3 regions of the Neptunomonas sp. CHC150 genome follow, and region 3 is predicted to be linked to each of the others. Evidence: predicted binding sites of a transcription regulator. Region 3 holds the regulator's gene; each other region holds the start of a gene.
The links. Region 3 encodes FNR, which switches genes on or off when oxygen is low (the NO sensors DNR and NnrR bind a similar motif). Its sites were predicted from a motif close to TTGATNTANATCAA; they were not measured.
Positions count from the first base shown of each region.

Region 1: clpB (ATP-dependent chaperone ClpB) is a predicted target of FNR. The motif match lies at 2,687-2,700, and genes of this name have one in related genera.
Region 2: OW491_RS12065 (histone deacetylase family protein) is a predicted target of FNR. The motif match lies at 5,458-5,471, and genes of this name have one in related genera.

Region 1 covers NZ_JAPNXU010000004.1:43,457-51,315, reverse strand. The annotation lists gene clpB (ATP-dependent chaperone ClpB) at 1-2,563, opposite strand, end outside; gene pgeF (peptidoglycan editing factor PgeF) at 2,750-3,475, opposite strand; gene rluD (23S rRNA pseudouridine(1911/1915/1917) synthase RluD) at 3,523-4,491, opposite strand; gene OW491_RS04315 (outer membrane protein assembly factor BamD) at 4,635-5,537, shown strand; gene nadE (ammonia-dependent NAD(+) synthetase) at 5,570-6,412, shown strand; gene thiO (glycine oxidase ThiO) at 6,482-7,582, opposite strand; gene OW491_RS04300 (GspH/FimT family pseudopilin) at 7,652-7,859, opposite strand, start outside.
Region 2 covers NZ_JAPNXU010000010.1:58,537-66,395, forward strand. The annotation lists gene OW491_RS12030 (protein-glutamate O-methyltransferase CheR) at 14-862, opposite strand; gene OW491_RS12035 (chemotaxis protein CheV) at 875-1,816, opposite strand; gene flgA (flagellar basal body P-ring formation chaperone FlgA) at 1,885-2,598, shown strand; gene flgM (flagellar biosynthesis anti-sigma factor FlgM) at 2,729-3,037, shown strand; gene OW491_RS12050 (flagellar protein FlgN) at 3,042-3,536, shown strand; tRNA gene OW491_RS12055 (tRNA-Arg) at 3,594-3,669, shown strand; gene OW491_RS12060 (tetratricopeptide repeat protein) at 3,671-5,290, opposite strand; gene OW491_RS12065 (histone deacetylase family protein) at 5,579-6,502, shown strand; gene OW491_RS12070 (sodium ion-translocating decarboxylase subunit beta) at 6,597-7,859, opposite strand, start outside.
Region 3 covers NZ_JAPNXU010000006.1:240,937-248,795, reverse strand. The annotation lists gene OW491_RS07190 (heavy metal translocating P-type ATPase) at 1-1,499, shown strand, start outside; gene ccoS (cbb3-type cytochrome oxidase assembly protein CcoS) at 1,502-1,681, shown strand; gene OW491_RS07180 (sulfite exporter TauE/SafE family protein) at 1,687-2,337, shown strand; gene hemN (oxygen-independent coproporphyrinogen III oxidase) at 2,418-3,809, shown strand; gene fnr (fumarate/nitrate reduction transcriptional regulator Fnr) at 3,894-4,670, shown strand; gene OW491_RS07165 (hypothetical protein) at 4,896-6,101, shown strand; gene OW491_RS07160 (response regulator transcription factor) at 6,086-6,775, shown strand; gene OW491_RS07155 (DUF3047 domain-containing protein) at 6,878-7,859, shown strand, end outside.

The DNA of each region.
Region 1 (7,859 bases), on a different contig from region 3:
CGGCCTCCACATCTACCACAATTTCATGCCCCGGCAAGTACTGACCAGCCAAAAGCGATTGTGCTAACGGGTTCTCTAGATGCTGCTGAATGGCGCGTTTTAACGGCCGCGCACCATAAACTGGCTCAAAGCCGAGATCAACCAACTTATCCAGTGCCGAGCTGGTCAGAGTTAAGGTAAGATCCCGTTCTGCCAAGCGTTCACGTAGACGGTCAAGCTGAATATTAGCAATACCTGACACTTGATCTTTGCGCAAACTATGGAAGACAACCACTTCATCTATACGGTTAATCACCTCAGGGCGGAAGTGCGATCCCACCTCTTCCATGACGGCCCGCTTCATTAAGTCATAATCGTCATCATCATTAAAGCTCTGGATCAGGTGAGAGCCTAAGTTTGATGTCATCACAACAATAGTGTTTCTAAAATCAACGGTACGACCTTGTCCATCGGTTAAACGACCATCCTCTAGCACTTGCAACAAAATATTAAAGACATCAGGGTGCGCTTTTTCAACCTCGTCCAACAACAGCACTGAATACGGCTTACGGCGCACTGCCTCTGTTAAATACCCTCCCTCTTCATAACCAACATACCCAGGAGGCGCTCCAATTAAACGTGCAACGGAATGCTTCTCCATAAATTCGGACATATCGATACGCACCATGGCTTCTTCGGTATCAAACAGGTAACTCGCCAACGCTTTACATAGCTCGGTTTTACCCACCCCTGTTGGTCCCAAGAAAAGGAAACTACCATTTGGGCGGTTAGGGTCCGACAGCCCTGCTCGGGATCGGCGCACGGCGTTAGAGACGGCCTCTACTGCCTCTCGCTGGCCAATGACCCGATGATGAAGCTCTTCTTCCATACGTAGCAGTTTTTCGCGCTCACCCTCTAACATTTTGTTAATTGGTATACCGGTCCAGCGCGATACGACTTCCGCTACTTCTTCTTCGGTGACTTTATTACGTAATAACTTGTTACCTTGTTGCAAGCCAGCTTGCTCTGCCTCATTAGCCGCCTCCAACTGCTTTTCTAACTCGGGAATCCGGCCATACTGCAGCTCAGACATCTTTTGCAAGTCGCCTTCGCGGCGCGCTTTTTCCATTTCGATGCGCACCTGATCAAGCTCTTCTTTAACCTTTTGAGAGCCTTGCAGCGCAGCTTTTTCTGCTTTCCAGATTTCGTCCAGATCTGCAAATTCAAGTTCCAATGTTGCTATCGTTTTTTCCAGTTCGTCTAGTCGTTTACGAGCGGCCTCATCCTTTTCTTTTTTAAGCGCTTCGCGCTCCATCTTCAATTGAATGAGTCGACGCTCAAGGCGGTCCATATCTTCTGGCTTGGAGTCCATTTCCATACGGATACGAGAGGCCGCCTCGTCTATTAAGTCAATCGCTTTATCAGGAAGCTGGCGGTCAGTGATATAACGCTGTGACAATTTAGCGGCAGCAATAATAGCTGAGTCCGTAATATCGACACTGTGATGGATCTCATAGCGCTCTTTTAGACCACGCAAAATAGCAACGGTATCTTCTTCGCTAGGCTCATCCACTATCACTTTCTGGAAACGGCGCTCTAGGGCGGCGTCTTTTTCTACATACTGACGATACTCATCTAATGTCGTTGCCCCAACACAGTGAAGCTCACCACGCGCCAAAGCCGGTTTAAGCATATTACCAGCGTCCATCGCGCCTTCGCCTTTACCTGCCCCAACCATAGTGTGCAGCTCATCAATAAAGAGGATCACTTGGCCTTCTTGCTTAGACAACTCGTTAAGCACCGCTTTTAAACGCTCTTCAAACTCGCCCCTAAACTTAGCACCAGCAATCAAGGAGCCCATATCCAGCGACAAGACTTTTTTGTTTTTTAAGCCCTCAGGGACTTCGCCGTTTACGATTCGTTGCGCTAAGCCTTCAACAATAGCCGTTTTACCTACACCAGGTTCACCTATTAATACTGGATTGTTTTTGGTACGACGCTGAAGAACCTGAATGGTGCGGCGTATTTCATCATCTCGTCCAATCACGGGGTCTAACTTCCCGGATTCAGCTCGTTCAGTTAGGTCTATGCAGTATTTATCCAGAGCCTGCCTATTAGACTCAGCATTCGCATCATTGACGCTATCACCACCACGCATAGCAGAAATGACTTTTTCAAGTGCGGCTTTTGTAACACCCGCCTCTTTTAAAACCTTACCTGCATCACTTTTGTCATCAAGCATGGCCAGCAGAACAAGCTCGCTTGCTATAAATTGATCTCCGCGCTGCTGTGCTAGTTTTTCGGTCAGGTTAAAAATACGTGCCATGTTTTGCGATAGCCGAATTTCACCGTCAGGGGTTTTAATCGTAGGTAATCGATCAATCGCCTCACCTATTAAACGGGTTAACTGTTGAGGGTTAGCTCCCGCTTGGGCAAGCAATGGCCGAACCGAACCGTCTCGCTGCTCTATGAAAGCAGCCAACAAATGAATCGGCTCTATTTGGTTGTTATCTTTCCCGATGGCGAGCGACTGCGCCTCGCCGAGCGCTTCTTGTAACTTAGAGGTAAATTTTTCAGGTCGCATCGACACTCTCCTAATTCTTGAACCGACATGGTTTTCATCCAGTCATTGCGAGATATATGGGGATAAGAGCGCGTAGATTCAAGCATCAGCTGTTCAAAAAACAGACATATGTAACCCAAAAGATTAATCTAGATCAATAAAACGGGCGGAGGTATTGGTCAAGTGTGTTGGTAGCTTATTGAATTGTCAGCTCGCCGTCTTCCAAATCAACGTTGCCATACGGCCTGTCTGAATATCGCGGCGATACGAAAAGAAGCGACGCTTATCAGTAAATGTACACAAGCCCCCACCGGAGACATGCTGAATACCTTGTTCAAACAAACGGAGGCGCGCAAGCTCATAAAGGTCAGCCAACCACTTACCTGCGCGTAAAGAGGGAGTAAAACATTCGGATGCTTGGGAGTTATGATCACAGAAGCGCTCTCGTACTTCAGGCCCCACTTCAAACGCCAATGGACCTATCGCGGGGCCAAGCCAGACATGCACGTTATGAGGGCTTGCGAAGTTAGTCAGCGAAGCTTCTAACACTCCGTTAGCCAACCCTCTCCAACCCGCATGCGCTGCTAATACTCGCTGACCATCAGTCATAACTACCGGTAAGCAATCTGCAGTCATAACAAGGCAGGCTAAGCCAGTATCTTCGGTCCAGCATGCATCCGCTTCTCTAACACGCCCATCTCCTTTGGCCTCTACACACTTGATACCGTGCACCTGAGTAAGCCACTGAGCACGCTCGATGGCTAAAGCGCTTAAAAGTCGCTCCCGGTTCTCAATGACCGCAGCGGGGTGATCATCCACGTGATCACCTAGGTTTAAAGCGTCAAACGGGGCCTTACTCACACCACCAAGCCTTAGGGTGGAAGCCACCTGTATATGAGCAGGGGCTTTCCAATCAGGTCGTATAAAATCCATCTTTACTCCCACAGTTGATTAGTGTGATTTAGGCGACAAGGCACTCGCTACCCAAGCGCCTCATTTTCATCTCTGTCGTGCTGCAAAACCGATAAAAGTTGAGCAAAGTCCTCAGGAAGGTCGACTTCCCATGACATTAGCTCGCCGGTGACCGGATGAAATAACTCTAGTTTTTTGGCATGTAAAGCTTGGCGCTTAAAGTTACGCAAGTATTCCTGAGTCTCTGTGCTAATACCTTTTGGTAGACGAAAACGACCACCGTAAAAAGGATCACCTACCAGAGCATAGTTAATATGTGCCATGTGTACACGAATTTGATGTGTACGGCCGGTTTCTAGTTTCAAACGTATATGAGTGTGCGCTCGATACTTATCTAAGACTCGATAGTGCGTTATCGCCTCTTTACCTGTCGGTACAACGGCCATCTTCTGGCGGTTTCGGGGATGACGAGCTATAGGCTCTTCGACGCAACCTCCACCGGTCATAACACCAATACTCACAGCCTCATACTCACGCCCCATGCTACGCTCTTGTAACTGTTTTACTAACTCAGTTTGTGCCTGGACGGTTTTGGCAACAACCATCAAACCGGTTGTATCCATATCCAACCGGTGCACAATGCCAGCCCTCGGCACCAAAGCTATGTCTTGAATATGGTATAACAGAGCATTCATAAGCGTGCCGGTGCGATGCCCAACGGCAGGATGTACAACCAAGCCCGCCGGTTTATTAACGACCAAAATATCATCGTCTTCATAGACGATCTCAAGCGGTATATTTTCGCCCTCATGACCCTCAATCGCTTCAAGCTCTGCACTAAGGGCTATGCGCTCTCCACCAAACATCTTTTCACGAGGCTTTGATGGCTTACCATCTACGGTTATAGCGCCATCTTTTATCCACTCTTGCAGTCGCGAGCGTGAATAGTCCGAAAACAGCTGCGCTACTACCTGATCTAAGCGCTTACCACTGAACTCTCCAGAGACTATTGCCTCTAATTCTATCTTTTCTGACATCAATATACCGATCTGTTGCGCGGATGATTTTGCTTAGCTTCCGGTTGTGTTTAAATAAGCGGCTGGTAAGCACTGACGTCAGTATAACCGATACGACGAACGCCGCCGAATTTCCGTAGGCTGGTTAACAGGATAAATAGTAGATGCGTTTTTCAAAAATAGTAGGAATTGTGGCCATCACCGTGATGGCGTCTGCGTGTTCATGGTTTGGAAGCGAAAAAGAAACGCCTGACATCCCTGAAGAACAGCTATATTCAGAGGCAATCCAAGCCCTTGAGCAAGACGAATATAGTAATGCTGTTAAAAAGCTTGAGCTTCTAGAGGCTCGCTACCCATTTGGCCGCTACTCCGAGCAGGCGCAATTAGAGCTAATCTACGCCTATCATAAGAATTATGAACCGGCCGCCGCCAGTGCCGCCGCTGATCGATTTATTCGACTGCACCCTTCTCACGAAAATATCGACTACGCCTATTATCTAAAAGGGTTGACGGCTTTTGAGCAAGACCGTACTTTTTTAGAGCGCTACTTACCGATCGATATCACTCAACGTGACCCTGGTGCGGCTCTGAATTCCTTCGAAAGCTTTTCAATATTGCTCAATCGATACCCGGATAGCCAATATGCGCCAGATGCGCGTAAACGGATGATTTTCTTAAAAAACCGCTTAGCCCAACATGAAATTAACGTAGCCCGTTTTTATATGAAACGCGGTGCATTTGTTGCTGCAGCTAACCGCGGCCGCTATGTAGTAGAAAACCTTAAAGAAACGCCTTCTGTACCTGAAGCGTTGATTGTCATGTACCAATCCTATACCGAACTCGGTATGAACCGCCTTGCGGCAAAATCAAAAGAAGTGTTGGCAACCAATTATCCTGACATCCCAGTAAAAACTTACCGCCAAGAGCATAAAACCTTGTTGGAAACAGCTACATTTGGTTTATTAGGGTCTGAGGAGGAAGTTATCGAAGTCGAAGACGTGCATACACTACCTTCAGCCAATGAGCGCCCTTGGTACCACCGTGCGACCTTTGGCATTTTTGAATAAAACACGACCATTAGCTATTTCAGGAGCACCCAATGGACGCCACTGCTATCCGAGACGAGATGAAAGTTTTACCCGAAATAGATCCCGGTTACGAAATTTCGAGACGGGTCGCTTTCATTAAACAGCGCTTACAAAGCTCTGGGCTTAAGACTCTCGTATTAGGTATAAGTGGCGGTGTTGACTCTTCTACGTGTGGGCGCTTAGCTCAAATTGCTGTAGACGAACTAAATCTTGAAGCAGGCTCACAAACGTATCGTTTCGTCGCTGTGCGTTTACCATACGGCATCCAAAAAGATGAAGATGAAGCACAACTCGCACTTAGCTTTATTCAACCATCTGAATCACTCACCGTAAATGTCAAAGCAGGCACAGATGGTATCGTTGACGCTGTCACTCAAGCACTACATGAAAAGCAGCTTTTATCAGCATCAGAAGAAGCTATCGACTTTGCAAAAGGCAATGTTAAAGCTCGCGCTCGTATGGTGGCGCAATATAAAATAGCCGGTATTCTTGGCGGCTTAGTATTGGGTACAGATCATTCAGCGGAAAATATTACAGGCTTCTACACCAAGTGGGGTGACGGTGCCTGCGATTTAGTGCCTCTATTTGGCCTGAGCAAGCGCCAAGTTCGCTTACTCGCCAAAACACTCGGTGCTCCAGACATTCTTGTTGAGAAAACTCCAACCGCTGACTTAGAATGCCTTGCCCCTCAAAAAGCAGATGAACAAGCACTTGGGCTCTCCTATGATGACATCGACAACTTCCTCGAAGGAAAGCCAGTAAGCAGCGAAGTAGAAGCCCGTATTGTTAGCATTTTCATCAAGACACAGCACAAGCGTGAAGCCATCCCAACTATCTACGATGATGGTTTATAGCTAGACTATACCAATAGCCCCCACCTTCATGGTTAATACGGCGCTAATAACCTATCACTGAGCGGCTTATTAAAGTGAGCCGAGCCGCCCAGCTAATTGGTATGGACGCGGGTCTATAACCGGTGTTTGTCCTAATAATAAATCAGCTTGCAAACGAGTAGAGGCAGGCGCTAACACCAAGCCGTTTCGGAACTGCCCTGCATTCACAGAGATGCCTTGATAGCCCGGCACCTCTCCAATAAAAGGAATTCCTTCAGGAGACCCAGGCCTCAACCCGGCCCAATGATGCTCTACCGGAAAATCGGCTAACCTCGGAATAATCCCCACCGCTGTTTGATACAGAGACTCCCGAGCACTCTCAGTGATTTGCTTATTAAACCCCTCATGCTCAAGCGTACTACCCACTAAAATGCGCCCATCACTTCGTGGAATGACATAACGCCCGGCCATCAAAATAACCCGATTAACAATGTTAGGCTCTGCTTTAAAGACCATCATTTGCCCCTTAACCGGCTCAACCGGCAAAGAGATTGATAGCCCACCTAATAAATGCCCCGTCCAGGAGCCTGACGCAACGACTGTATGCCCAGCCGTAATATTTCCCTGAGATATTTGAACGCCGAGGACGGTTTCCCCTTCAACGACAAAACGCTCAACACCCGTATTTTCTTGTAATGTAACCTGTTTTAAATCCATCACACTTCGGCGCAGAGCCTGTCCCAAACGAGGGTTACGTATACTGCTTACCTCAGGCATCCACAAGGCCGACTCATAACCAGAAGCAAACTCAGGTTCATGGTGATATAAGTGACTCGCTTCAACTGCCACTAAGGGGCGGTGATACGCTGCCGCCCACGATAACGCTGCGTCACGGTCCTCAACATCGACCATGTACATGCCTTTTTGGCGCAATTCAGGATCAATGCCGGTTTCTTCGGTTAAGGCTGCCGCTAAATGGACATAAGACGATTGAGACCAGGTTGCCAACTGAGTTACCGCTGAAGAATAGCGCCATGGGTATAAAGGAGAAACGATCCCTCCGCCTGCCCAAGAAGCCTCCTTTGCACACGTACCTCGCTCAACCAAAGTGACGCTCGCACCAGCTAAAGCTAGCTCTCGTGTAAGCATCAAACCGATAACACCGCCGCCTACTACTAAAAAATCACTCATATTTATCACAATCGCTATCTTGACGTCTGTATTTCTTATTTGAAACTATAAGCGACAGTGTAGGGGATTTCATGGTTCAAATGAACGAATACGTCCCTGTATGCCCACAACTAAATGAACAGGGCTTATTAATTCGTTACTACTCGTAAGCTTAAAAGTACCATTAGAGCCCCAATTCATGCGCCCTGACGGCAAGAATGACAAACTATGACCTCGATTCCATGTTGCCGATAGCGCTGTAGGTAACTCAAAGGCACGTAAAAGCAAATCAGTATTC
Region 2 (7,859 bases), on a different contig from region 3:
GTAACAGTAAAAATCAAATTGCTTGGTAAATAATACCCGGACGACAATGAATCATCGTGTAACAGTCACTTAACCCAGAAAGCGATTCGGATGCTCCCAAAACAAGATAGCCACCAGGTGCAAGCTGCTTATGCATTTTGCGCAAAATTTGCGTTTTAAGTTCAGATGAAAAATAAATCAGAACGTTACGGCAAAAGATAATATCAAACTGACCTAGAGTGCCGTATTGATCTAATAAATTGAAACTTTGAAAGCGTACACGCGACTTGATGCCCGGATTGATGACCCAGCTACCGCGTTCGGTGGCTTTGAAGTGACGTTGAAGTCTTTCTTTATCCAACCCTCGACCCAAAGCCAGCATCTCATACTCACCAGAACGAGCTTGCTGCAGCACATTGGTAGAAATATCAGTGGCTAAAATTTCTTCACCCGCCGAGAAGCTACCAGGGTTTGCCTGTTTAAACTCATCAATAATCATGCTCATAGAATACGGCTCTTGCCCTGTTGAGCACGCCGCAGACCAAATACGTAAACGCTGAGCACGTTTTTTATCACGCATTTCGGGCAATAACTGCCTTTTCAATATGTCATAAGGGTGGGTATCACGAAACCATAAAGTTTCGTTGGTGGTCATGGCATCAATGACCTGTTCTTTAAGGCGGCTTTGACCCGGCCGTTTAAGCTGCCCAATAAGCTCTTTCAAGTTTGTGTATGCACACTCTTGCATTATCTTATTTAGGCGGCTTTGAACCAGATATTGCTTGTGATCAGCCAATAATATTCCGCAATTATCCTCTAAATATTTACTGAATAAAACAAACTCATCCTGCAATATCTTGAAGCTACTTGACTGATCGAACATATCCATATCCTGTTATCGACGACTCTCGATTTTTCGGATTCTATCAACGACTACGCCAGCAAGATCATCCGGATTAAATTTAGCAAGGAAACCATCGGCGCCTACCTTTTTAACCATCGACACGTTAAAACCGCCGCTCAATGAGGAGTGCAGAACGATATGCATTTTATCCATTCGCGTATCTTCTCTGATCATAGCAGCCAGTGTATAACCATCCATTTCTGGCATTTCGATATCTGAAATCATCATCAAAAAGTGCTGCGTTACATCGACGCCCTTATCGGTGAGATCATTCAACATATTCCATGCAGCACGTCCATTGTTGCACGTAGTGACCTTAATCCCAAGGTCTTCTAAACTGCGTTGCATTTGATTACGAGCCACACTCGAATCATCCACACACAGAATGTGATATTCACTTGCCTTCGTTTTAACTTCTTTTGTGGCTATTTCTTCACTTACGTTTGTACGCATTGGGTACAGGTCAGCTAGAATTTGCTCCACATCTAAGATTTCAATCAGCTTTCCATCGTGCTCAAATACGGCAGTTAAGTAGTTTTCAACACCAATTTCAGCTGGCGGCGCCATTATCTGATCCCAGTGAGTGTTCAATATTCTATCTACCTTTCTAACCAAGAAAGCCAACGTCCGCTTGTTGTATTCAGCAACAATTAGAAAGCAACGTTGTAGCTCTTCTTTCGGTACTGAAGGTCGGCCTATCGCTTCTGATAAGTCCAATACAGGAATGGTTTCTCCACGAATGTGAGCCATACCTTTAATAGCCGTGGTTAATCGTGGCACTTCCGTCAAGGCTGGGCATTGAAGCACTTCACGTACTTTAAATACGTTGATGCCATAAATTTGCTCCGTCTCTAAGCCAAATAATAATAACTCAAGCCGGTTTTGCCCCACCATCTGGGTACGTAGGTTTACAGTATCTAGAATACCTGACATGATCTACACCAAATTCTATGTCACTAATCAGTGGCACCACGACAATAACCTGTAAGTCAGGCCATCCCGTGAGTTTTAAACGTCTATTCCTTGTTGTCGGCACCTTAGAGATTCTATTTAGCTCTTTTCTGCTTCCCGCAAAAGCCTTGGCCGCTGAGTCACTGCAAACAATCATCACCCAGCGTTTAGAAGCCCATTTTGCTAAACAGCTACCGCACACTAGTATCACTATAGACATAAACTCGATTAATGAAGGGATTAATCAAAGAAAATGTTCAAACTTATCTTTCCCTATCCCCAAAGCTCTCCCCCCGGGTGGGCGATTAACCTTACGCGTATCCTGCTCTGATCCACAAACTTGGCATACTTATGTCGCGGCCAAAGTCATTGCTATCGCCCCCGTTGCCTACACCGCCAGAGCCATCGCAAAAGGCAGCAGTATCACTGCAAAAGATATACGTTTTGTGAAAGATAATTTGGCCACACTCAACCGCGGCTATTTTAGAGATCCAGCTCAGGTAATTGGGCTAAAGGCTCGACGCTCTCTATCACCCAATACAGCGCTAACCCCTCAATTACTGGAAGCAGCCTTACTCGTTAACAAAGGCGACAGCGTTATTATTCAAGCACAAATATCGGGCCTCAGTATTCGAACACAAGGCGTCGCCTTGGAGGACGGCTCACTCGGGGAGCAAATTGATGTGATGAATAGTCGCTCGCAAAAAGCTATTCGCGCCTATGTCATCAGCCGTGGCGTTGTGTCAGCAACACCAGCCTATTAGTAGCATTTTAGAAGCGCTCTGTTTATACTTTATACAGTTTTTAAGCGGCAAAAAAATAAGTGACTTTTTTCCTAAAGTATTCCCTATCGCAGCCGTTATAGTCAGTAAGAACCAATAGAGGGTAGAAAAAATGGTCATTGATCTTAACAGCTCTTCAGCGCAACAAGCGTTGACGGCACGTGAAAAGGTCAGCACCCAGCGAAGTAATGGGGCTGCACCTGCAACAAGCACTCCTATCGCACCTGTTCAAAAAGATACGGTAGAATTAAGTGATACTGCTCGCGCTTTAAAGGCGGCTGATGCACAAATAGCTAACACCCCAGACGTAGACTCTGAAAAAGTTGCTCGCATTAAAGCAGCAATCGACAATGGCTCTTACGCCATTGACGCTGAACGTGTTGCGGGGAAAATGATCGATTTTGAGAGCCAAATGGGCTAACGCTATGGCACTCGATCCTTCTACGCTCGCGAAGATAGACACCCTTACTCAAGAGGGTATTCTGCTTTTAGAGCAGCTGGACAATATTCTAACGACAGAGCTAGGCGCGTTTCAGAGCAGAGACATCGACGCTATAAAGTCTACGTTTGAACAAAAAGCGTCACTGCTTAGCCAATTCGACAGCAATAACAAGCAACGCGCAGAATGCATGAGCACGGCTGGCGTTCCGCTAAATAAAGCAGGCATCGACCAGCTCGCTCAGCAAATCCCCAACCTAAACATTAAGCAAAAGTTTCTGTCCAACTGGTCGACTCTGGAAGACAGACTCAAAACAGTGATGGCAGCTAATCAGCGCAATGAACTGGTACTCATGCGCAACAAGCAAAGCCTGGATAAGCTTTTATCACTGCTGCGCGGAAAACCTCAAGCGAACACGCTTTACACCGCATCCGGCTCCAAAGGCGATTACAGCTCCCAATCACATCTAGGCAAAGCATAGACCTGTACATCAAGGCTTTCAAAGTTAGCCAAAAATCAGTAGAATCGGCGCCATTATCTCCTTGTAGTTCAACCGGATAGAACGAGGCCCTCCTAAGGCTTAGATCGGGGTTCGAGTCCCTGCGGGGAGACCATTTACTTTAGCAATACTCCAAGACTACCCTCGGGTAGTTTTTCGATGGGCTCTTGCAGGCAGCGCTCAAGTAAACGCCGCTTTTGCATTTCAATATCAGACAACTCCATACGCACCGTCAAACGCAGGTATCGCTGTACCATTTTAAGACGTTCTTCACGTTTTTCTTTTTGCTGACGCGCTGATTCTAAGAATAACTGCGCTAAGTTTAGTAATGCACGGCTATTTTTAGCATCGTATTCTATTGCCAAACCAAAATAACGAATCGCTTGGGCTATTTTAGCCGCATTATAATGCGTAACGCCTAGACGGTTTACTTTATGACTCATTTCAGGGTCGTGCTTATGTGCCACTTTTTTACTGGCTGCTGGTAAAGGTTTAGGTGAGGTAGGTGTGTCCAATATAGGTAAAGGATCGCCAACAACTTCCAACATTTCCCTTTTAATATCAAAAGGTTCATCCAAATTTTTAGCTAGGGTGCCAGCTTGCTGAAGGTGCTGTTCTGCACGCTCCGTATCTCCCAAGTCAGTGCACGTTTGGCTTTTCAATAACGCACTTTTCACCTTAAAAATTTCGTCATGCGGGTACTGGAAGCCCGCTGTATTGAGCAGCTCTTCAACTTGGTTATAAAGGGCTATTTGCTGGCGATCATCTACTTCTTTCATTTCTAAACGACGGACATTTGCCAGCTTCAAATAAGGTTCAGCAGACCGATAGCAACTGGTTTTATTCAAATTAATAGATCGCTTAAAAGCGTGATCAGCTATGGATAAGTTACGGTTGTATACCGCTATTCGCCCCAACTCCATATTGCGCAACAAACTTAAAGGGGACTGCTGTGTCGCTGCTTGAAGTGCTTCTTGAGCACCTTCTAACTCCCCTGTCTTTTCCAAGACATGTGCCAATAAGTCATAGGACGTCATTAACAATGGAAATTTTGCAATGCTTTCGACCAAGATACTTTTAGCGTCAGAATAACGTTGCTGCCCGATATACGCTTGCGCCAAACAAGGACCGCTTTCTTTTTCATTCAGGCGCGCAAAACGGTACTTGAAAAAATGCTCTGCCTCTTCAAAGCGGTTAAGCTGAAGCAATAACCGGCCTTTGATGAGCTGTACAAAATCATAATTAGCGCCAGATAACTCAACTTGATCACATAATTTAACGGCCTGACTCAACTGGCCTTTTTGGATGGCCTCTTCGACCGCCGACAGCGCATGTTTTCGATACAGCAACATATCAAGCCTGAGCTTAAGCTCGGCGGCTGAAAACGGCTTAGTAATAACGGCATCAGGCTGACTTTCCACGACATGCAAGACAACATCTTGAGATGCATCACTGGTCATAAACACCCAGCAAGTATTTGGCTTTATGATCTTTTTATAACGGCACTCTTCTAAAATCTGCATGCCAGTCAAGGGATCACTAGGGTTGTGGCCTAACAAGACTATGTCGTAGTTCTCTTCTTTTAGAAGATCATACACCTGATCATTAATACCAACGGCTTGAATATGACTCACACCCAACTGTCGCAGCATAAACACGACCGTAGATCGCATATTTCCGCTGCTCTCTATTAAGAGCACCTGCTTGTCAGAATAGTCTACGGGTGATAGTTGCACATTAGCCGTCCGGAGCTGATAAAAACATCAAGATATCAACAGTATAAGAGGCATCTATGAAGGGTGGAAGTAATCATATACATAAAAAAGACACTGGTGAGGGTGCACACCAGTGTTAAACATTCAATGCAGGCCCAAATAATAGTGCCTCACTCACTATAACGCCTATGATTCAGATCAATTGATCACCACCACTCGCCCAATTCATACCATTGCATAGGGGATATTCACCCTAGTTATGCAGTACACTGACTTAAAACACCCTATCGACAATAAAAAAAGATAATCATGACTACTACTTTAATCAGCCACGATGATTGCGGGCTACACAATATGGGGCCAGAGCACCCCGAAAGCCCTATTCGTTTAATGGCCATACATAAAGTCTTAGAAAAAACGGGGCTGATTTCACACCTTGACCGGATGCAGTCTGTTCACGTGACTTCCGACCAAATCGCCTTAGCGCATGCCTGTCTGCATGAAAAGCGGTTGCTAATGAAGCAACCCAAAGAAGGCGTCATCTACGCCGATGAAGATACTGCACTTTGCCCACAATCTTTGCATGCGGCCAGCTTAGCAGCCGGCTCAGCTATATTAGCTACGAATAGAGTACTAGCAGGCAAAAGCACCAACGCCTTTTGCGCAGTGCGACCTCCTGGGCATCATGCAGAACACAACACTCCTATGGGTTTTTGTTTTTATAACAACGTGGCTATAGGAGCTATGCAAGCGCTACAAAATGACAATATTCATCGTGTCGCCATTCTGGACTTCGATGTCCACCACTGTAATGGCACCGTAGACATCTTTAAAGACAAGCCAGAGGTACTGGTATGCTCAACATTCCAGCATCCGTTTTACCCCGAACGCTACGCAGACATACAGCGAGACAACATACTCAACTGCCCAATGCCTGCACACAGTGACAGCTTATTTTTTAGAAATTTAGTCGAAAAGAACTGGCTTCCTGCACTACAAGCACACAAGCCCGATATGATTTTTATCTCTGCCGGTTTTGATGCCCACCATGAAGATCCGATGGCTGATATCAACCTCGATGAAGAAGATTATCGCTGGGTAACCAAACTCATTTTAGATGTAGCACGAACTTATTCACAAGGAAGAGTAGTTTCTGTACTGGAAGGTGGCTATAACCCAGTGGCTCTAGCCTTTAGCGTAGAAGCACATCTAGAAACGCTACTCGGCTATTAACTCTAGCTCCCTTCTCGCCAAGTAACAGACACAATCGTAAGAGACAAAAAAGGCTGCAATAAATGCAGCCTTTTTTACGTCCAAGACACGAGCTTTAGCTAACGAACTTAATCATTACACCTGCCGCTACGGCTGAACCAATAACACCTGCTACGTTAGGCCCCATCGCATGCATCAACAAGAAGTTCTGAGAGTTAGCTTCTAAGCCTAATTTGTTGGATACACGAGCCGCCATCGGAACAGCAGAGACACCAGCCGATCCGATCAGTGGGTTAATAGCATTACCACCTGCCATCTTATTCATGATTTTAGCCATGATAACACCGCATGCAGTACCAATACCGAAAGCAACAATACCTAACACCAAAATACCCAGCGTTTGAAGGTCTAGGAATTTATCAGCAGATAACTTAGAACCTACAGACAAGCCAAGGAATATTGTTACGATATTGATCAATGCGTTTTGAGCTGTATCACTTAAACGATCAACAACACCACACTCTCTCATTAGGTTACCAAAACAGAACATACCCAGTAGCGGTGCTGCATCAGGAAGCAACAAAGCAACCAGAACAAGCAAACAGATAGGGAAAAGGATTTTCTCTGTTTTAGAAATATGGCGTAACTGAACCATCTTAATTTGACGCTCAGATTCTGTAGTCAACGCACGCATGATTGGTGGTTGAATCAAAGGAACCAATGCCATATAAGAGTAAGCAGCAACCGCAATAGCGCCTAACAACTGAGGCGATAACAAGCTAGCCACATAAATAGCCGTAGGGCCATCTGCGCCACCAATTATGCCTATAGCGGCAGCGTCTTGGATGCTAAAGTCCATTATTCCCAGCTGCGTCAAGCCAACAGCACCTAGTACTGTCGCAAAGATACCGAACTGAGCGGCGGCGCCTAAGAATAAAGTTTTAGGGTTGGCTAATAACGGCCCAAAGTCCGTCATAGCACCAACACCCATGAAAATCACCAAAGGTGCAACACCCGAAGCAATAGCAACACTATAGAAGTTATACAACATACCATTGTTATAACCACTATCATTAGCTAGTAAGGAGGCAGCTGCATGAGTACTTGGGTTGGAGACATGATAAGCATGCAATACATCATGCGGATCAGTACTCGTTATACCAAATATATTCGCAAACTGGGCCATCAGCTCAGGCGAGGCAAAATGAATAGCATTCTCCACAGCCGAGAAGGCCAGACCAGCCTCTGGTATGTTTGCCAATATGCCACCAAACCCAATTGGGACGAGTAGCAAAGGTTCAAAGTTTTTACGAATCGCTAAAAATAGTAATAACAAACCAATTACTATCATAACGAACTGGCCAAAGGAGATATTGTA
Region 3 (7,859 bases):
CTCGTATCATCAACGGCAATGAAACATTGGTTCCAGCAACAGAGCTCAACGTTGGCGATGTTGTGTTAGTCAAACCCGGCCATATAATTCCGGCGGACGGTACAATCTGTGTGGGCGGCACATCGGTAGATGAATCTGCATTAACTGGCGAGTATCGCCCATTAAGCAAGCATATCAACGACCCTGTTGTCGGCGGCACAATTAATGTAGAGAACCCCATTCAAATACAGCTCACAAGCGTGGGGACAGAAACAAAATTATCAGCCATTGTGCGCTTATTAGATCGTGCCCAACAAGAAAAGCCAAAGGCTGCACAAATAGCTGATAAAGTAGCCAGCTATTTCGTAGCCGCTGTACTCATTACCGCTGCTGTTGTGAGTTACGCTTGGTGGCATATCGCTCCAGAGAACGCATTCTGGATCACTCTTTCAGTACTGGTGGTCACTTGCCCTTGTGCTCTATCATTAGCCACTCCAACCGCCCTAACAGCGGCTACCGGTACACTGCGCCAACATGGCTTACTCATTACTCGCGGGCATGTGCTCGAAAGCCTCTCAACGGCAACGCATATTGTTTTTGATAAAACAGGCACACTGACAGAAGGTAACCTTTCTCTACAGCAAACAGTAACGTTCGGGCATTACGATACTGAGCACGCGTTAACGGTAGCGGCCGCATTAGAAGCCCACTCTGAACACCCAATCGCTAAAGCGTTTCACCGCTTCGGAGCCCAATCAGCCGACAACATAAAGGCGAGTTTAGGACAAGGTATCTGCGGCGAATATAACCAACAACAGTACCGTTTAGGAAAGCCTGAATTCGCCTCTCAACTGTGCAATCAATCGATCAGTTACCGTGACGCTCCCGACCAAGAACAGCAGTGGCTATTATTATGTAACGATCAAGCCCCAATAGCCTGGTTTAGCCTGAGTGATCAAATTCGAAACGACGTTCCATTAGCCCTTAAGCAATTAAAGCGCCTAGGGTTTAGCGTTAGCATGCTCACCGGAGATAGCTCATCGGCTGTATCCGCAGTAGCCGAACAACTCGCTATCACAGACATTATCAGCAATGCTTCTCCGCAGGATAAGCTTGCGCACATACAGCAACTACAGCGCCAAGGGGCGCAAGTTATCATGGTAGGCGATGGAATCAACGACATTCCCGTGTTAGCCGGTGCTCAAACCTCTATAGCGATGGGCAGTGCAACCGATCTCGCCAAAACGAATGCAGATGCTGTACTGATTAGTAGTGAAGTAACCTGCTTAGTCGACGCTATTGTCCTAGCACGTAAAACTCAGCGCATTATTCGTCAAAACCTAGGCTGGGCAATCTGCTATAATTTGCTGGCGCTTCCCCTAGCAGCCTTGGGCTTTGTGGCTCCTTATATGGCAGCTATTGGCATGTCTACAAGTTCACTGGTTGTTGTAGGCAACGCTTTGCGTCTCACTCGGTTACCCCGTCGTAAACCGCTACACTCAGGCCAGAAGAGTCGTTAATTATGGAAATTCTTTTTTTTCTTATCCCACTTGCTGTTATTTTAACGGGCGCTGCTATTTGGGCTTTTTTTTGGAGTGTAAATACCGGCCAATACGATGATCTTGATTCACCCGCGCACAGCATTTTATATGACGACGATGACGACCTCATACCCGACGAAGCAAAACAAGATAAGAAGTAAATAACGTGCCCACCAGCCTCACACTCACCACGGCTATTATATTAGGTTTGCTTGGCAGTGCTCATTGCCTGGGTATGTGCGGTGGTATTGCAGCCTCTATTGCCATGACGCAGTCTCGTCGCTACTACTTGGTTGCATACAACGTTGGGCGAATATTCAGTTACGCTTTGGCTGGTTTTTTGGTGGGCAGTCTTGGATTCATGATCAAAGATCCCGTGACCGGACTTATACTGCGCACGGGTGCAGGTCTCTTGTTAATCGCCATGGGGCTTTATATCGGGCAATGGTGGAAAGGGCTAACCCGAATCGAAAAATTGGGGCAAGGGTTATGGTCTATCATCCGCCCCGCCGCCAGCAAACTACTGCCCGTTCAGACTCTTAGCCAAGCTCTACTGCTTGGCTTCTTTTGGGGTTGGCTGCCATGCGGTCTTATTTATAGCACGCTTATTTGGAGTGCCTCTGCACAACATCCGTTAGAAAGTGCTGTACTCATGTTTACCTTTGGCTTGGGTACCCTACCTGCCATGCTTGCAACTGGGTTATTAGCTAATGAGATCAAACAATTACTCCAGCGCCAATGGATTCATACTGTAGCTGGTATCGTGATTATCGCCTTTGGCATTTACACCATTCCATGGACGGGATTAACGCACTAGCTTGACCCCTGTCAAAACAACACACATCCGTATCCTCTAACATGGCGTCAATACTATGATGATGTACAGAGGATCTATTTGTGGCTCAACCGACTCAACTTGCTTGGAATACAGATTTAATCAAGCGCTATGACCTAGCAGGCCCTCGATACACCTCATACCCAACGGCTTTACAGTTTGATACTGAGCATAACGAAATTGATTTAATTCGCACCGGATTGAAAACCAGTGATGCTCATGCACCGCTTTCTTTATACATACATATCCCTTTTTGCGCGCATGTTTGCTACTACTGCGCCTGCAATAAAGTGATTACGCGCAACCGCGATAAAGCCCAGCCTTACTTAGACACTCTCTACAAAGAAATAGAACAAGCCGCTGCTTGGTACGGTAACCAGCGTATTGTAAACCAATTGCATTGGGGCGGCGGCACGCCTACTTTTATCAGTGACGAGCAAATGCAAGAACTGATGACACATTTACGTCATCACTTTGCTCTGCGCAATGACGATAAAGGCGATTATTCAATCGAGATAGATCCGCGTGAAGCTTCTTCAAACACACTAAAAACATTGCGCGCTACAGGTTTTAACCGGATTAGTTTAGGCATCCAAGATGTTGATCCTCGGGTACAAATAGCCGTTAACCGCGTGCAGTCAACTGAAGATACACAGCGCATTCTCGATGAGGCTCGCTCATTGGGGTTTAAATCCATTAACATGGATTTAATTTATGGATTACCGCACCAAACACTCGAAACGTTCAATAAAACACTCGATACAGTTATCGACATGAGCCCCGATCGCTTATCGGTATTTAACTATGCCCACATGCCTGATCGGTTTCGCCCTCAGCGACATATCAATGTAGCCGACTTGCCCAGCGCCAATGAAAAATTGGCTATTTTACAGTCAACGATTCAAAAACTGCTCAATGCCGGTTACGTCTATATTGGCATGGATCATTTCGCAAAGCCGACAGACGAACTAGCTATCGCTCAACAAACAGGCAAATTACACCGTAACTTCCAAGGCTACACCACACATGCCGATTGCGATTTAATCGCCATGGGCGTATCGGCTATTAGCCAAGTAGGAGACGTGTATTATCAAAACGAGCACGATATTACGGCGTGGAGTGCAGCCATTGAGGATCGAGGCCGTGCCATTAGGCGTGGCATACAGCTGACTAAAGACGACCATATACGTCGTGATGTTATCACCCAACTTATTTGTCATTTTTCACTGGATACTACCGCGATAGAGACAAAATACGACATCGACTTCTTTGACTATTTCAATGATGTGTTACCTGAAATCAATCAGTTTAAAGAAGACAAGCTGTTATCGGTTAAAAAAGACAAAATTATTGTTTCGCCTGCTGGTCGATTATTGATCAGGCGCATATGCATGGCCTTCGATGCCTTTATACCAAAGGAGCATACCACTCTCGGTTATTCAAGAATTATCTAATATAGCCTTCACCCGCTTTCCTAAATAGTCCATAATCTGCTTTGTAAACGAGGCAGTATTGGCTAATTACGACAGGAAATTGTCATGACAGATTGCGGTAAAGAAGGGAAAGTTCATAGTATTCATCAGTCACACTGCAAAACATGCAGTTTGAGCTCTTTGTGCTTGCCTGTATCACTCAACATGACCGAAATGGACCGTCTCGATGATATTATCGAAAAAAGCCGTCCGCTAAAGAAAGGCGATCACCTTTTTCACCAAGGCGATGCTTTTAAATCCGTATACGCCATTCGCGCCGGTAGCGTCAAAACCTACACAATTACGGACCAAGGCGAAGAGCAAATTACCGGTTTTTACTTTCCTGGTGAACTTGTCGGTCTAAGCGGGTATGACGATGGCATTTATCCGATCTCGGTTAAAATGCTTGAAACAACTGCCGTCTGCGAAATTCCGTTTGATAATTTAGATGACCTTTGTGGCCAACTGCCGGAATTACGTCGCCAAGTTATGCGCACCATGAGTAAAGAGATTAAGGACGACCAGCAAATGATGCTTTTGCTTTCTAAAAAGAACGCTGAAGCTCGTATTGCTACGTTCATATTAAAACTATCGCAACGCTTCAAAGCCCGAGGCTACTCCGAGCACAAATTCCGTCTTTCCATGTCACGCAATGAAATAGGGAATTATTTAGGCTTAGCCGTCGAAACCGTGAGCCGTATCTTTACACGTTTCCAGAAAAGCGAAATTCTGGCTGTTGATGGCAAAGAAATTGAGCTGTTAAGTATCGACAAGCTCTATGAAATATCCGGCGAATGCCCTGGCACTTCAGAGCCAACCGATACGCAAGAGTTATCTATATAAAGCATTCTATCATTGCTCTTTCTTTAGGGCTGACCTCATATACTGCAATGCCGGACTCAAACGGCATTGCCCTTTCAAATAAAAACAGCACTAATTGCGCTCAAAAACTCTCCTTTTGAAGGACAGACAACCGGCCTTATTCAACTAATCATGGTTACAGAAACAGAGTTAACGCCGCCATACCGTTAACCGTACGTGCGCGCTCTTAGCTCACAAGGGATAACCATGAAATTAATCAGTCTACAATGCCTTAGCCAATATCGCCTGTGGTTTAGTTTAGCCCTGCTAGCCGCACTTTGTAGCTATGCGCTGGTTATTAATAACATGCAGCGTACGCAATTATTTCAAGCGACAATCGATCAAGTATTATCAGATGATTACCCCATAGAACAGTCTCTTAGGCGGTTGTTATATCAGGAACCCGACTTATCATTAATCACGCTCTGGAAGGATAATGACCTTATTTATCCGGGTGAGGGTTTAGATAACACACTGGCTGAATTGAGCCGCTTAAAAATGGCTCTCCCGTATTTCGAACAATTGTTGAAGTCACAGACTTCTCACCCTTTGATAATCAACAGTAGTCAATATCATTGTTGGGAGAATGGTTACACCGTCTGCACTTGGTCTACATACACCACAACAGCCTTATTTATGCCGACACTGTGGTTGGCGATCTTATTCTCGTGCATCGGCTTTATACGTCTTGTTCTGAATTACTACGACAAACTAATCCAGACAATACATGACCTTGCATCGCCTTTATCAAATGTTCACCTATACACCTATCTATTGGGTCAACAGATCGGTTTCACTTCGCCTCAACCTTATCTGGACACGTTACAACAAGAAACGAACAAAGCTAAGCATCTTCTCTATCAACTCAACCACCTTATGAGACGACCATCACTAAGGCACCCTAAAGCTAACCCACCCATCAATTACAGCACCACCCGCACACCCGGCGACCTTTTTACTCCAATCGACATCATAAATGAGCACATACACACGTATTTACCGACGCTCTTGCAGCAACGTCGTACTATGGAGATCACCGTCGACTCCATCAGCGCCACGTCATACAGACGCGATGATGCGCACAGTGCAACTCAAGCACTCAACCGTATTCTTTCTAATTTATTGGATAATGTGGTTCAACACTCAAACAAAGGGCTATTCATCTATCACTGCAATCAGGACGATGACAGCCTGTCTCTTTTGTTAAAAAATGAGCGATGCTCGCCGCATGTACAAACGCCGATAACAATTATCGATGGTACAGGGCTCGCCTCTTGTAAATCCTTATGCAAAGCATTTGGTTGGCACTTATTAATTGATTGCGATGAGTGCTTTGTATCTGTAACACTCACACTACCCAAACAGACCAACCTTAAAAAACGCCAACAGGACACTTCATGTATCGCGTTTTAATAGTTGAGGATGACCCCGCCTTGCGCCAGGGTTTATGTAATTTACTGCAAGCCTCGCTGTACCGCTGTTATGATTTTTCTTGCGCTGAATCAGCCGTCACTTGGTTATCCACTAATCAACCAGATATTTGCATAATAGACCGCCAACTCCCCAAAATGTCAGGAGATAAACTTTGCCAAACAATCAAAGCCCAACATCCTGCCCTATCCGTTTTGATCTTATCCGGCAAAAACAGCGATTCTGATAAAATTAGAGGACTACAGTGCGGTGCCGATGATTATGTAACCAAACCCTTCAACCCTGAGGAGCTGCTTGCTCGTTTAGCCGCAATACGCCGCCGAATTCCGTACCTTATCCCTACCCCGCCTTCAAACCAACTAAAGCTAGGCGATACAATAATCGACCTAAATACGCATACAGTGACGTTTATTGACGGCTCCACTCAAACGTTAACACTTAAAGAAGCCCGTATAATAGAGCGCCTGCAACGAAGCACAAACCGAGTAGTCACGCGAGACGAACTGTATGACTTTGTATGGGGCCAGCACTACCTGCCTAACAGCCGCGCGTTAGATCAGTATATGGTCGGATTACGGCATAAGTTACGCGACACATCACACGAGCATCGATACATTGTTACCGTCCGCGGGCTGGGTTACAGCCTAAATTGCTAAATCTTACATAAGCCTGACACTTCAGCGCCTCGCTCCTTTTATTATCGTGGAGAAACGGTCAGTACTGCCGCCATCAACGACATAATGATAAGGATAATAGCCATGTCAGAAACTCATCGCTGCAACCACAGCCGACGCAATGCCATTAAAACCCTAGCCGCCGCTCCTTTGCTCGCCCCTTGCGCTAGCGCATTCGCTAACGCACCGGAACCACCACCTTCGCCAGTCAGCGGCCAGTCCCTTCAAGAATCCGTAACCCAACTCCAAACCCTATCCAATGCACCGATCAAACGGATAGAACGCTTCCAACTAGCACCAACCGATTTACCCTGGAAAAAAAGTTTAGGGAAACTAGAGCAAGGCCAAGCAGTCACGTTTTTGCTTACTGGACACTGGTGGTTTTTTAAAGAACAAAGTCGCTGGCTTGAACCTGGTTTTGTATTTTTCGCACGTACCACAAACAAGACGGGTAGCAGTGTTATTTACAACGCCATGCAAAACACAGGGACTTTTTATGCTGACCGTAACGGTTCTTTAGAAATAGCCCGCTCGGTTGGCGAATTCGCATCACCACAAGGTGATTTATGGGTACCTATTGAGCAGTATCAAGCCAGCGAAGGCCACGTGGAAGGCATCGCCATCATCTGGGAAGGCGACCCCAAAAAAGGCCTGACTCAGCTGTCGAGTGCGGGGGATGTGCAAGGCATGCTAAAAGCCGAACTTCAGCGCCAACGTCTGTTAAGTTTAATGCCTGAAGGCTGGAGCAATATTTTCATGTTTGGCGATGGAAGCATCTACACCGAAAACGCCAAAGGACACATAGACTGCGAGACACACAAGAATGTAGGCATTTTGCAGTACCCTCTTGCAGATCAGCCCTTAGTGAGCAACTTGCAGCTAGATTGGGATTGGATTGTTCATCAGCTCCCCTCCACACAGCCTGAAGATACACTCCTTGCTCACGATTACCTATCCATGGCGGTCGAGTTTGATGACGGGCAAGACATCACCTATATGTGGAGTTCCAGTTTACCCGTAGGAAAAGTGTTCCGCTGCCCCATACCGGGATGGGATCAAGTAGAAA